2 regions of the Pectobacterium peruviense genome follow, and region 2 is predicted to be linked to the other one. Evidence: predicted binding sites of a transcription regulator. Region 2 holds the regulator's gene; the other holds the start of a gene.
What was found. The regulator PhoB, encoded in region 2, activates phosphate uptake and scavenging genes when phosphate is short. The targets are predictions, from matches to a motif close to CTGTCATAAAACTGNCNNAT.
Positions count from the first base shown of each region.

Region 1: a site for PhoB is predicted at 4,534-4,553, ahead of pstS (phosphate ABC transporter substrate-binding protein PstS). Genes of this name have one in related genera too.

Region 1 is NZ_CP161826.1:4,905,474-4,912,967, forward strand. Features, by position in the region: gene glmU (bifunctional UDP-N-acetylglucosamine diphosphorylase/glucosamine-1-phosphate N-acetyltransferase GlmU) at 1-845, shown strand, start outside; gene glmS (glutamine--fructose-6-phosphate transaminase (isomerizing)) at 1,030-2,862, shown strand; gene DUT67_RS22085 (DUF4026 domain-containing protein) at 3,027-4,463, shown strand; gene pstS (phosphate ABC transporter substrate-binding protein PstS) at 4,675-5,715, shown strand; gene pstC (phosphate ABC transporter permease PstC) at 5,877-6,836, shown strand; gene pstA (phosphate ABC transporter permease PstA) at 6,836-7,494, shown strand, end outside.
Region 2 is NZ_CP161826.1:3,686,394-3,693,887, reverse strand. Features, by position in the region: gene DUT67_RS16740 (SbcC/MukB-like Walker B domain-containing protein) at 1-1,174, opposite strand, end outside; gene sbcD (exonuclease subunit SbcD) at 1,171-2,397, opposite strand; gene phoB (phosphate response regulator transcription factor PhoB) at 2,693-3,382, shown strand; gene phoR (phosphate regulon sensor histidine kinase PhoR) at 3,410-4,732, shown strand; gene DUT67_RS16720 (PstS family phosphate ABC transporter substrate-binding protein) at 4,748-5,686, shown strand; gene DUT67_RS16715 (cobalamin-independent methionine synthase II family protein) at 5,929-7,035, shown strand.

The sequences.
Region 1 (7,494 bases), 1.2 Mb from region 2:
ACGGTAAGGATTTGAAGCGCTGGTTAAGCCAGTTGAACAACAACAACGCACAGGGTGAGTTTTACATCACCGATATTATTGCGATGGCGGCGGAAGAAGGTCAGCGTGTTGAAGCGGTCCATCCGAAGCGGCTGAGCGAAGTTGAGGGCGTTAATAATCGCCTGCAACTGTCGGCGCTTGAGCGAATTTATCAGCGTGAACAGGCGGATAAGCTGCTGCTGGCTGGTGTGATGCTGCTTGACCCGGCTCGATTTGATCTGCGTGGCGAGCTGACTCATGGTCGCGATGTGGTGATTGATGTCAATGTAGTCGTGGAAGGGAATGTTAAGCTAGGTAACCGGGTGAAAATTGGTGCTGGCTGCGTGATCAAAAACAGCATCATTGGCGATGACAGTGAGATCAGCCCTTATTCCGTGCTGGAAGATGCCGTGCTGGAAGCCCAGTGTACTGTTGGGCCATTTGCTCGCTTGCGCCCTGGTGCGGAGCTGGCTGAAGGTGCGCATGTTGGCAACTTTGTCGAATTGAAAAAGGCGCGTCTGGGTAAAGGTTCAAAAGCGGGTCACCTTAGCTATTTGGGGGATGCGGATATCGGTTCAGGTGTTAATATTGGCGCGGGAACGATCACCTGTAACTATGACGGTGCGAATAAACACAAAACGGTTATTGGTGACGATGTGTTTGTCGGCTCGGACACGCAACTTGTGGCACCTGTTAACATTGCTAGCGGCGTGACTATCGGCGCGGGCACGACGGTCACAAGCGATGTGGCAGAGAATGAGCTGGTGATCAGCCGCGTGAAACAACGGCATATTTCCGGCTGGCAGCGTCCGGTGAAGAAGAAATAGCATTCTATGCCTCCGCATACTGCGGAGGCGGTTTTGTCCTGTGCTTTGACCGATTCCAGAGCACAAAACAAAACATAATAATCCCCAACTCTCTACAAGGCTCGGGGAACCCGGAAAAACCGGAACAATCAGGTCTAAGACATCCCAGGTGACACAATATGTCACTTTTATAGGAATACCATCGATGTGTGGAATTGTAGGCGCAGTAGCGCAACGTGATGTTGCTGAGATTTTGTTGGAAGGTTTACGCCGTCTTGAGTATCGCGGCTATGACTCTGCGGGTCTGGCGGTTGTTGACAGCGAAGGACATGTCGCTCGTTTGCGTCGTCTGGGGAAAGTGCAGGTACTGTCTCAGGCAGCCGAAGAGCATGAACTGCACGGCGGCACGGGTATCGCCCATACCCGCTGGGCTACGCACGGGGAACCTTCTGAAGAGAACGCACACCCGCATATTTCTGAACATATCACTATCGTCCATAACGGCATTATCGAAAACCACGAACCGTTGCGCGAACTGATGATCGGTCGCGGCTATCGTTTTGTTTCTGAAACCGATACGGAAGTGGTTGCCCATCTGGTTCATTTTGAACAGCAGCAGAATGGCGGAACGCTGGTTGAAGTTGTTAAGCGCGTGATTCCACAACTGCGCGGTGCCTATGGCATGGTCGTGCTGGATAACCGCGATCCAAGCGTACTGGTTGCTGCACGCTCTGGTAGCCCGCTGGTGATTGGTCGCGGGGTGGGTGAGAACTTCATTGCCTCCGATCAGTTGGCGCTGTTGCCTGTGACTCGCCGCTTCATGTTCCTGGAAGAAGGCGACGTGGCAGAAATTACCCGTCGTGACGTGCGTGTGTTTGATAAATCAGGCCAGCTTGCTACACGTGAAGAAATTGAATCAAAAGTGAATTACGATGCCGGTGACAAAGGCGCGTATCGTCACTACATGCAGAAAGAGATCTACGAACAGCCGATGGCGATTAAGAACACGCTTGAAGGGCGTTTCAGCCACGGCGAGATTAATCTTTCTGAACTTGGCCCGAAAGCGGATGAACTGCTCGCGAAGGTTGAGCACGTTCAGATTATCGCCTGCGGTACGTCCTACAACTCCGGTATGGTTTCCCGCTACTGGTTTGAAGCACTGGCTGGTATTCCGTGCGACGTGGAAATCGCTTCTGAATTCCGCTATCGCAAGCCTGCGGTGCGTAAGAACAGCCTGATGATTACCCTGTCTCAGTCCGGTGAAACGGCGGATACGCTGGCGGCGCTGCGTTTGTCCAAAGAGCTGGGCTATCTGGGTTCTCTGGCTATCTGTAACGTTGCTGGCTCCTCGCTGGTGCGTGAATCCGATATGGCGCTGATGACCAAAGCGGGTGTAGAGATTGGCGTGGCCTCGACCAAAGCTTTCACCACTCAGCTTACCGTTCTGCTGATGCTGGTGGCGCGTGTTGGCCGTCTGCGTGGTATGGATGTGCAAATTGAGCATGACATCGTGCATGGCTTGCAGGCTCTGCCAGCCCGTATTGAGCAGATGCTGTCTCAGGACAAGCTTATCGAATCTCTGGCGGAAGGTTTTTCTGACAAGCATCACGCGCTGTTCCTCGGCCGTGGTGATCAGTACCCGATCGCGATGGAAGGCGCGCTGAAGCTGAAAGAGATCTCTTATATTCACGCTGAAGCCTATGCGGCGGGCGAGCTGAAACACGGCCCGCTTGCGCTGATTGATGCAGACATGCCGGTTGTCGTGGTTGCACCGAACAACGAGCTGTTGGAGAAATTGAAATCCAACATTGAAGAAGTTCGGGCGCGCGGCGGTGAGCTATATGTCTTCGCTGATGAAGATGCTGGTTTCACCAGCAGCGAAAATATGAAAATTATTCCGCTGCCGCATATCGAAGAAGTCATTGCGCCAATCTTCTATACGGTGCCGTTGCAGCTGCTGTCTTATCATGTCGCGCTGATTAAAGGTACGGATGTTGACCAGCCGCGTAATCTGGCGAAATCCGTTACTGTAGAGTAATGTTTTTAACTGGAGGTAAATAGCTATTGTGTTATTTACCTCTATTTATTTTTATATTACGGTTCATTTTTTACTCCTGCTCTTTCTACGCCCCTAGTACTCTCATCATTAAGATTTATTCGGTATATTGGTTTACCCATATTGAATATTGACTCGTTCTTAATATGAATAACAAACAACAATATCTGGATATTGCTGAAGGAAAGGGCGAAAGAGCGCCCTCCACGATGTTGGCCTTTTCTTCACAGGAAATGAGCTATCCGCTGCTGGAAAGCTTATTAGAGGCACAGTCATTCTTTACTGATGGTGAAATAAGCTACACCGAGCAGGGACAGGGCGGCTTCTTTTACACCTGTCATCATCATGATAGGGAGTTGACGTTTTATCTTGAGCTATCGGAGCGTGATCTCGAGAATAAAATCACGCCGATACACTCAACAGATGAGATCTCACCCGAACTGCTGGCGCAGGCTAATGCTGCAACCCAGGAAGTGACGGTCGAGTGTATTTTTGGGGCAAATCCGCTGGAAGATTACGTGCATCAGCTTCGCTTATTAAGCGCAGTGGTGCCGGGCTTTCTCCTGGGCATCGATATGTCTGCTGCCGGCAACGTATTTACCCGTGAGTGGCTGCGTTTTCAGTTGGAAGATGATGTTCTGCCGGAAATTGAATCGCTATATACCATTCATGCCGTGTACGACACCGAGAACGATCCACCAACGACATTCTGGTTTCACTCGCATGGTCTGGCACGATGCGGCCTGACGGAAGCTGAACTCGTCATTCCAGAGACGCTCAGTTCGTATTATGGCATTCCAGATTTATTCAGAAGTTTTGTGAATAATGCGATTCAGAATCAGCGTATTACCTTCAATGAGCCTATTCTGTGTGGGCAAACAGACAGCGGCTATGAATATCTGGTGGCACTACCGTTTGAAGAAGGGTTGCGGCATGTGAATCAATCTACGCCGATTGACCAACTGCGGCCTCTGGAAGACATGCATTATGATCTAGAAGGCACGCCGGAAGGTGTGTTTCTGGGCGATCGCGCCGATCGCGCCGATCGGGATGATGTGCATCAGGAGCCTTCCTGTATGCTGTTTCGTACCAACGAAGAAAACCCGGTACTGCAAACGTTCTTTAAAGGGTTTGATGAGCAAAATGCCATCATGTTCTGGCGCACCAATACGGAAACCGCCGAGATGTCGCGTAAAGCGCAGCTGCGCTGGCGCTATTTCATCAACATGTTCAATAATTACCATGTCAGTAATAAGCCAGTGAAAAAGGGATTTTTGGCCAAATTGCTGAAAAAATCGCCCGAACCAGTCGAAAGTGAATGGCGCTTTATGGTGAAGTGCGGCATTCCTCACGGAGAGGATGGCGATGAGCGCGAACATATGTGGTTTATACCGGAAGAAATCCATGACACTGTCGTTACGGGAACATTAATCAATCATCCGTTCTACGTTGAGGGTATGCAGGAAGGTGGCGTATATTCTGTTGATATCTCGCGGGTCACTGACTGGGCGATTTATTATCAGGGCGATAGCTATAAGCCTGATACCATTTATAAATTACTTAGCAATAGCCAGACTCACTGACCGATCTTGTCCACCAGTCAGAACGCGTGTTCTGGCTGAGTGTGGCTGCACTTTCCTTCTTGCTGCCTCATTGTCATAAAACTGTCATGTTGTGTACATTTTACTGTCACCAAATTGTCCTATTTTTCCTCCTGCGAACTACACTCTGATTTGATAACTCTGATTGATAACGACTCTACGTCGACACGTCGAGTATCCCACAGGAGGGATTATGAAACTGATGCGTACCACTCTTGCCAGTGTTGTTGCGGCAACCTTTTCTTTGACGGCATTTTCTGCTTTTGCTGCTGCTAACCTCACCGGTGCCGGTGCGACATTCCCAGCGCCTGTTTATGCTAAATGGGCTGACTCCTATCAAAAAGAAACCGGCAATAAAGTTAACTATCAAGGGATCGGTTCTTCTGGCGGTGTAAAACAGATTATCGCTAAAACTGTAGACTTCGGGGCTTCTGATGCGCCGCTGGCTGACGACAAATTAGCACAGGATGGTTTATTCCAGTTCCCAACCGTTATCGGTGGTGTGGTACTGGCAGTGAACGTTCCTGGTATCAAATCTGGCGAATTAACGCTGGACGGTAAAACACTGGGTGATATCTACCTGGGCAACATCAAAAAATGGAACGACCCAGCGATCACCAAGCTGAACCCGAATGCCAAGCTGCCGGATCAGGACATCGCTGTGGTTCGCCGCGCTGATGGTTCTGGTACGTCTTTCGTGTTCACCAGCTACTTGGCGAAAGTGAACCCAGAGTGGAAAGAGAAGATTGGTGCAGGTTCTACTGTGAACTGGCCGACCGGTCTGGGCGGTAAAGGTAACGATGGTATCGCAGCGTTTGTACAGCGTCTGCCTGGTTCTATCGGTTACGTAGAATATGCGTATGCCAAGCAGAACAACCTGGCTTACACCAAACTGATTTCTGCCGATGGTAAAGCGGTTAGCCCGACTGGCGCAAGCTTCAGCAACGCAGCTAAAGAGATCGATTGGAGCAAGTCCTTCGCTCAGGATCTGACTAACCAGAAAGGCGCTGATGCATGGCCGATCACGTCAACGACGTTCATCCTGGTTCATACCAAACAGGAAAAACCTGAGCAGGGCGCTGAAGTGTTGAAATTCTTCGACTGGTCGTTCAAGAAAGGCGGCGAGCAAGCTGAAGCACTGGATTACGCAACACTGCCAAAAGAAGTGGTTGAGCAAATCCGTGCTGCCTGGAAAACCCAGGTAAAAGACAGCAGCGGTAAAGCACTGTACTAATTATTGTATCGACACCGTCGTGTTGATAACCAGAGCGTGATGAGGTTGTCAGGTTCTGGGAATAAGGTAGTGAAATAACACGTCGTATCGGGGCGGAGAGGTGATAAGCCTCTCTGCCTTCAATAGCTTATTAAATGTAGTTAAAACGAGAAGAGAGACGTATGGCGGAGTACAAGCCAACTATCAAAGCCCCAGGAAAATATGGCGATATCCTCTTCAGCGCGCTGGTAAAACTGGCGGCGCTGGTCACGCTACTGCTGTTGGGGGGCATCATTGTTTCCCTGATTGTGGCGTCCTGGCCCAGCATCGAGAAGTTCGGTTTTTCCTTCTTGTGGACGAAAGAGTGGGATGCGCCCGCAGAGCAGTTTGGTGCACTGGTTCCGATTTACGGCACTGTCGTGACCTCACTGATAGCCCTAATTATTGCGATTCCGATTAGCTTCGGGATTGCGTTATTTCTGACAGAACTGGCACCAACCTGGTTGAAACGTCCGCTTGGCGTGGCGATTGAATTGCTGGCGGCCATACCGAGTATTGTTTATGGCATGTGGGGGCTGTTCATTTTTGCTCCGCTGTTTGCCAAATATTTCCAGCAGCCGGTAGGCAACGTCCTGTCCGGCATTCCTATTGTTGGCGCACTGTTCTCCGGCCCGGCGTTCGGGATTGGTATTCTGGCCGCTGGCGTCATTCTGGCCATCATGATTATCCCGTACATTGCGGCGGTCATGCGTGATGTGTTTGAGCAAACGCCAGTGATGATGAAAGAGTCTGCCTACGGCATCGGCTGTACGACGTGGGAAGTGATTTGGCGCATTGTGCTGCCTTACACCAAAAACGGCGTGATTGGCGGGGTGATGTTGGGATTGGGGCGTGCCTTGGGGGAAACCATGGCGGTTACCTTTATCATCGGTAACACCTACCAGCTCGACAGTGCTTCACTCTATATGCCAGGAAACAGTATTACCTCTGCGCTGGCGAACGAATTCGCCGAAGCCGAATCCGGCGTGCATACCGCGGCGCTGATGGAGTTGGGGCTGATCCTGTTTGTCATTACCTTTATTGTTTTGGCGTGTTCAAAGCTGATGGTTATGCGTCTGGCAAAAAATGAGGGGGCGCGCTAATGGCTACATTAGGAATAGAACAAGAAGCCGCACTGGAACGCTCACGGCGCAAAATGCAGGCCTGGCGCCGCCAGAAAAACCGCATTGCACTGTTTTTATCCATGTCTACGATGGCTTTCGGCCTGTTCTGGCTGGTATGGATCCTGTTCTCGACCGTTACCCGAGGCGTCGATGGCATGTCTCTGGCGTTATTTACCGAAATGACACCGCCGCCAAATACGGCGGGTGGTGGGTTGGCGAACGCCATCGTCGGGAGTGGATTGCTGATCCTGTGGTCGACGCTGCTGGGTACGCCGTTAGGCATTATGGCAGGCATCTATCTGGCGGAATACGGTCGTAAATCCTGGATCGCTGAAGTGATTCGTTTCATCAATGACATTCTGCTGTCAGCGCCGTCTATTGTGGTCGGCCTGTTTGTCTACACGCTCGTGGTGGCAAAGATGCAGCACTTCTCTGGTTGGGCCGGGGTCATTGCGCTGGCGCTGTTGCAGGTGCCGATTGTGATTCGAACCACCGAGAACATGCTCAAACTCGTGCCGGATAGCCTGCGTGAAGCGGCTTATGCGCTGGGTACGCCGAAATGGAAAATGATTTCTGCGATTACGCTCAAGGCATCGGTATCAGGCATCATCACCGGGGTGTTACTGGCTATCGCGCG
Region 2 (7,494 bases):
TTTCGTCCGTTTGCAGGCGACGCTGTGTTTTTTCCAGCTCGTCCTGCTGCTGGGCTTTTTGCTGCTCCAACGTGGCAATACGATGATCAAGCGGAACAACCTGTTCGTTGATCAACAACTCTTGTTTCTGACGTTCCTGTTTATGCCCATTAACGTCCTGATCTGCCTTTTCTTCCTGCTGGCGTAACGTTGTCAAAGCCAACTGTTCTGCGCTCTGTTTCTCAGTCAGTTGTTCAATCTGCTGGACGAGCGTAAGGGATTCCTGCCGATTCCGCTCTCGTTCCTGATGTAGCGGCCTCAGTTTTTCTGCCGGTTCGCTGGTGGCTAACTTGTCGAGCTGCGGCTTGGCCTGCTGAATGGCTGATTCGGCGCTCGCGTGTTGTGCCTGCGTGTTGGTGAGCTGCGTTTGCCGCAGCGTCAATTGCTCAAACCAGCGTAGCGTAGTCAGTGCTTGCTCACGCTCGGCGTTGCCCTGTTGCTCTTGCTGGAGCAGCTCGGCAAGCTGTGTTTCTACCTGCTGACGCTGCTCATCGGTCAACAGTTGAATACCTGACGCGCGCGCCTGTAGCGTGCTCAGTGCTACGGTTGCCTGTTTGTGTTTTTCATAGACGCGTTCGGAAATCAGTCCGTAAATATCCGTACCGGTTAGTTCTTCCAGTAGTTCCGCTCTGTCGTCTGCTTTTGCGTTGAGGAACGCGGCAAATTGCCCCTGCGACAACATCATAGATCGTGTAAAACGGCCAAAATCCAGTCCAGTGAGCTGCGTGGTCATCTCTTTCTTATCATTGAGCTTTTCACACAGGATTTTGCCACTTTCAATGAGGGCGAGTTCGGCCTTGGGGGCCTGTAAATTACCATCCGGCGAATTTCTAGCCCGACGCTGGCTCCAGAAGGCGCGATATCCGACGCCTTTAACTTCAAACTCTACTTCGGCGAGACACTCTGCCGTGTTGCGGGTCATCAGATCGTTATTACCAGCGGAAAGTTGACCCAACCGTGGTGTTTCGTGATACAGCGCCAGACAGATGGCATCGAGCAGCGTGGTTTTTCCTGCCCCGGTTGGGCCGGTAATCGCAAATAAGCCGTTGCTGGAAAATGGCTCCTGCGTGAAGTCGATCTTCCATTCGCCTTTCAGCGCGTTGAGATTCTTTAAGCGCAGACTGAGGATTTTCATTTGGCAGACTCGCTATTTTCCAATTCATCAATAACCTGATTAAACAGCGTGCGCACACGCTGTTGGCGACCGTCTTCCATTTCTGTCTCCGTTGCCAGACGACGTTCAAAAACGTCATGCACGCTCAATTCGTTTAGCGTTTCTTTGTCCTGTCGGGTCATCGCCTGCAAACGCTGTTCGCGCGTGCGGCGCAGCAGAAGTACCTCAACGGGCAGGTTCTCGGTCATCGCCTGAACGCGCTTTTGCATGTCGCTCAGATAATCCTGCGTGCTGAGTTCGATACCCAGCCACACGGGTTTATCGCCCTGATAGTTCTCGAAGGCGGACAGCTGTTGTTCAATGTCACTCAGACTGCCTTTAATCAACTGCATCGGCTGGGTTACGGGAATGGGCAGTAGATCTATTTTCGGCGGCGCATCGGGTATAAAACTGACCAGACAAACGGATTTCTCGCTGCCGAGTTCATCAAAACTCAGCGGAATGGGGGAGCCGCTGTAGCGAATGTGCTCACTTTGGGTCACGCGCTGCGGGCGGTGAATATGCCCGAGGGCGATATAATCCGCAGGGGGAAAAGCCTGAGCAGGGAAGGCATCAAGCGTACCAATGTAGATATCGCGCACGGATTCCGAAGCGGTTGCACCAATCGTCGTCAGATGACCGGTTGCAATAATCGGTAGCGGTAAGCCAAGCTCATCGCGTTTTTGGCAAGCCAACTGGTAACACTGCTGGTAATGCGCGGTAATCGCTTCCTGTAGCGCGAGCTGTTTTTCATCACCGGATTGTCCGGCTTTGCTGGTTAGTACATCGCGCGGACGTAAAAAAGGAATCGCACAGAGCAGTGCGCCGGGCTGCCGCTGACGGTTTTCCAGCAGGAGCACCTGCTGGGCAGGATCGTCGCTGGCGCAGGCAATCACCCGCGTATTCAAGCAGGCCAGCAAACCGCGGGATTCATTCAGCATCGCGACGGAATCATGGTTGCCGCCGAGAATGACAAGCTGGCAGCCTGTGCGCTGTAGTTCTACCACGAAGCTATAATACATTTCCCGCGCATAGCTGGGAGGCGAACCGTTATCAAAAATATCGCCTGCGACTATAATGGCATCGACGTGGTGGTGTTCCACCTGAGCGATAAGCCAATGCAGAAAAGCCTGATGCTCAGCAGCGCGGCTTTTGGTATAAAAATATTGCCCTAAATGCCAATCGGCGGTGTGGATAATGCGCATCGTGCTCTCTCGATATTCATGCCGTGCGGCGTTGGATGACGTTGTCATTGTCCATTATGTGAAATGGTGTGTCGTCGCGATGGTGCTTTGTCACCGTAATGCCATGATTATATATAGCAGGGATGACGGCTGTCGCGGTGGAATCAAGAGTTTGGAAAGCGGCTCGAAAAATAGGATGTACGCGCTGTAACATCATGCGACGGAGGGCAGTGCGTTTTTCATAAATCTGTCATAAAACTGACGCATAATGCCTTTCGCCTGCTAACAGCGACGATGATTAACGACAGGATTAACAATGGCAAAACGCATATTAGTCGTGGAAGATGAAGCACCCATTCGTGAAATGGTCTGCTTTGTACTGGAACAAAATGGTTATCAACCCGTTGAAGCCGAAGATTATGACAGCGCGGTAACGCAACTGTCGGAGCCTTTCCCTGAACTGGTGTTATTGGACTGGATGCTGCCAGGAGGTTCGGGCCTGCAATTCATCAAGCATATGAAGCGCGAAGCACTGACGCGTGATATTCCGGTAATGATGTTGACCGCGCGTGGCGAAGAAGAAGACCGCGTGCGTGGGCTTGAAGTGGGGGCGGATGATTACATTACTAAGCCGTTTTCACCCAAAGAATTAGTGGCGCGTATCAAAGCCGTTATGCGCCGAATTTCACCGATGGCGGTGGAAGAAGTGATCGAAATGCGTGGCCTGAGCCTCGACCCTTCGTCGCATCGTGTGACGACCGAAGAGCACGCCTTGGATATGGGGCCGACGGAATTTAAATTGCTGCATTTCTTTATGACGCATCCTGAACGTGTTTATAGCCGGGAGCAGTTGCTGAATCACGTTTGGGGCACTAACGTTTATGTTGAAGATCGTACTGTCGACGTCCATATTCGTCGCCTGCGTAAAGCGCTGGAAACCAGCGGACATGACAAAATGGTGCAAACCGTTCGGGGAACGGGCTACCGTTTTTCAACGCGTTACTGAGGTGGTCGTAACCGGAGAAACACTAACGTGCTAGAACGTTTATCCTGGAAAAGGCTGGCATTGGAGCTAGCTTTTTTTTGTTTACCCGCGCTACTGCTGGGGCTGATTTTTGGCTATCTGCCCTGGTTTCTGCTGGTCGCCGTTTTAGGCCTGCTTTGCTGGAATTTTTATAACCAGCTCAAACTTTCTTATTGGCTGTGGGTTGACCGCAGTATGACGCCGCCGCCCGGTCGCTGGAGCTGGGAGCCGCTGTTTTACGGGCTCTATCAGATGCAGTTGCGTAACCGACGCCGACGCCGGGAACTGGCGCTCCTGATCAAACGGTTTCGCAGCGGTGCTGAATCCTTGCCGGATGCCGTGGTGATCACCACCGAAGAGGGGACGATCTTCTGGTGTAACCATCTGGCGCAGCACCTGCTCAATTTCCGCTGGCCGGAAGATAACGGTCAGAATATCCTCAACTTATTGCGCTATCCTGAATTTACGAATTACATGAAAGGACAGGATTTTAGCCGTCCTCTCACGCTGCAATTGAATAATTCCCACCATGTTGAATTCCGCGTGATGCCTTATTCTGAAGGGCAGCTGCTGATGGTGGTGCGTGATATTACGCAAATGCACCAGCTCGAAGGGGCCAGACGTAACTTTTTTGCCAATGTAAGTCATGAGCTGAGAACCCCGCTGACGGTGTTGCAGGGCTATCTGGAAATGATGCAGGAAGAAACGCTGGATGCGGCGCTACGCGGGAAAGCGTTGAGTACCATGCAGGAGCAGACCCGACGCATGGACGGGCTGGTCAAACAACTGCTGACGTTGTCCCGCATTGAAGCGGCGACGGCGATCGATCTGAATGAAAAAGTCGATATTCCACTGATGCTGCGCGTGTTGCAGCGTGAAGCGCAGACCCTGAGTCAGGGGCGTCATGAAATCGTCTTTCGTGTGAATGAAAATCTCCGTGTGTTTGGCAACGAAGAACAGCTGCGCAGCGCGGTATCTAATCTGGTGTATAACGCGGTCAACCATACGCCAGAGGGAACACGTATCGAAGTCTGCTGGCAGAAGATCCCACAAGGTGCGCAATTTCAGGTCAGCGATAACGGGCCGGGGATTGCCGCCGAGCATTTGCCGCGTCTGACTGAACGTTTTTATCGCGTGGATAAAGCGCGCTCGCGACAGACGGGTGGCAGCGGGCTGGGGCTAGCGATTGTTAAGCATGCGCTTAGCCATCATGATTCCCGTTTGGAAATCATGAGTGAGGATGGTCTGGGGTCACGTTTTGTCTTTACGTTGCCGAATCGGTTGATTGTCCCTACCTCTCTGGCTGAAAATACGGTGAAACCTTCAGCCTGACGGAAAATGCTATCCATGAAATCCGCCATACGTATTGCGAGCGCTTTTTTATTGCTGTTCAGCGCGTTTTGCTTCGCGCAGCCTCGCCAGATGCTGGCGGGTAACCTCTCCAGCGCGGGGTCGGATACGCTGGCTAACCTGATGGCCTTTTGGGCGGCGGATTTCAGCCAGCATTATCCGAACGTGAATTTACAGATTCAGGCCGCAGGGTCATCCTCCGCGCCAACGTCTCTGGCATCAGGAGCCGCGCAGCTTGGGCCAATGAGCCGGGCGATGAAGGCCAGCGAAATTGAGGCGTTCGTCCAGCATTATGGCTATCCGCCGCTGGCTGTGCCGGTGGCAATGGATGCGCTGGTTGTGTTGGTTAATCAGGATAACCCTCTGTCAGGGCTGAATTTGTCACAGCTGGACGCTATCTTTTCGATTACGCAGCGTTGCGGTAACCATCAGCCGATAAAACACTGGGGCGATCTTGGGCTACGCGGCAGTTGGGAAAAGCGCACGCTACTGCGCTATGGGCGCAATTCAGCATCGGGAACCTATGGGTTCTTTAAGCAAAAAGCGTTATGCCGCGGCGATTTCCTTCCTCAAGTCAATGAGCTGCCCGGTTCGGCGTCCGTTGTGCAGGCGGTTGCTGCATCAACCGATGCGATCGGCTATGCCAGCGTGGGTTTTCGTTCCAGCGGTGTAAAAATGCTGCCACTCGCCGCGCAAGGCACCGACTACATTTATCCTTCTACTGAAAATATTCGCAGTGGTTTGTATCCCTACACCCGTTATCTCTACATCTATGTCAACAAAGCTCCCGGACAACCGCTGGAGGCGCTGACGGCGGCATTTTTGGCACGCGTGCTGTCCGAAACGGGACAATCGCTGGTGAATCAGGATGGCTATTTGCCGCTGCCGGAAGAAACGCGTCGTCAGGCGCGTCAACAGATTGGCCTGCCTGAATAATTCCTCTTCCCATCATGAATTTGCGCTATTTTCACGCTACATGAATTTTATTCACGTGATGTGAAAATTCTTCTATTGCCCCGCGATTCGCCACGTGACAGGATAGTTTTAAATTTAGACGTCCAGATGGCTAAATAAGATTAAATGTAACTATCCCTCTGGGTAAATATTTCATATTGAAACTATCTGTCAGCACGCTTCTTTCCTGAAAGTGAGTGCTGACAACATGTCAGGAGCGACATATGGCGAACACCTTATCCCCTTTCCGTGCCGATATCGTCGGCAGTTTCTTGCGTCCGGCTGCGATTAAGCAGGCGCGTCTTCAGCATCAGGCGGGCGAGATTGATGATGTCGCGCTGCGGAATATTGAAGATCGTGAGATTCTGCGGGTGGTAGAAAAGCAGCGTGAAGCTGGCTTGCAGGTTGTGACGGACGGTGAGTTGCGCCGTGCATGGTGGCACTTTGACTTCTTTGCCGATTTGCACGGTGTAGAACGCTATGAAGCCGATCAGGGTATTCAATTCAACGGTATTCAGACCAAATCCCATGCGATTCGTGTCGTGGATAAAGTGAGTTTTAACCCTCAGCACCCGATGCTCGATCATTTCCGCTACCTGAACAGCATTTCTGGCGATGCAGTCGCTAAAATGACGATTCCTAGCCCGAGCGTGATGCATTTCCGCGGTGGACGAAAAGCGATTGATGCGACGGTTTATCCCGATCTAGCCGACTACTTCGACGATCTGGCGCAAACCTGGCGCGATGCGATTCACGCATTTTATGATGCAGGCTGTCGCTTCCTGCAACTGGATGACACCGTGTGGGCCTACCTGTGCTCTGACGATCAAAAACGCCAGATCCGTGAACGTGGTGAAGATCCTGCGCAGCTGGCACGTACCTATGCCGACGTACTGAATAAAGCACTGGCTGATAAACCTGCCGATCTGGTTATCGGTTTGCACGTTTGTCGTGGCAATTTCCGTTCGACCTGGATTTCTGAAGGCGGATATGAGCCTGTTGCAGAAATTCTGTTTGGGGAAGTGAATGTCGATGCATTCTTCCTGGAATACGATACTGAGCGAGCGGGTGGGTTTGAGCCGCTGCGTTTTGTTAAGCCGGGCCATCAGCAGGTTGTGCTGGGACTGATCACCACGAAGAACGGCGAGCTGGAAGAGGCTGAAGTCGTACAGGCGCGTATCGCGGAAGCGGCAAAATATGTCGATCTCAGCCAGATTTGTCTGAGCCCGCAGTGTGGCTTTGCTTCAACGGAAGAGGGCAACAGCCTGACGGAAGATCAGCAGTGGAATAAGTTGAAGCTTGTCGTGGATATCGCCAATCGCGTCTGGTGACACCGATGAGGTAACCTTATTCCTATAATGGATATACAGAGGCTGGATCATGCGATCCGGCCTTTTTTGTGGCCGTTATCCTGCTTTCTACCTGCGACGTTTTTGTGCAATATGTTTTTTTTATGATCGAACGACGCATTTTATGCCATATTTTGTCAGTTTTATTGCAATGAAATATCGATAAATGCGCAAATCATGTGTTATGCAAATCATGATAAACCAATTTATATTCTTATTTTTTAGTGTAAATAGGCTAGATACTCTGGTTTTTGGATCTCCGCTTGTCTTTTTACGCTATAAACGGTTTACTTAGCACCCAATATGGCTGTGCAAAAAATAACTCCTCTATGCTCACCATCTTTCGCGTCGACAGAGTGTTGGCACCATGCTTCGTGCTACCCGTTTGCGAACGGCTTCTGCGGCGATAAACGACACGATTTTCTTTTTATCGATTTGATA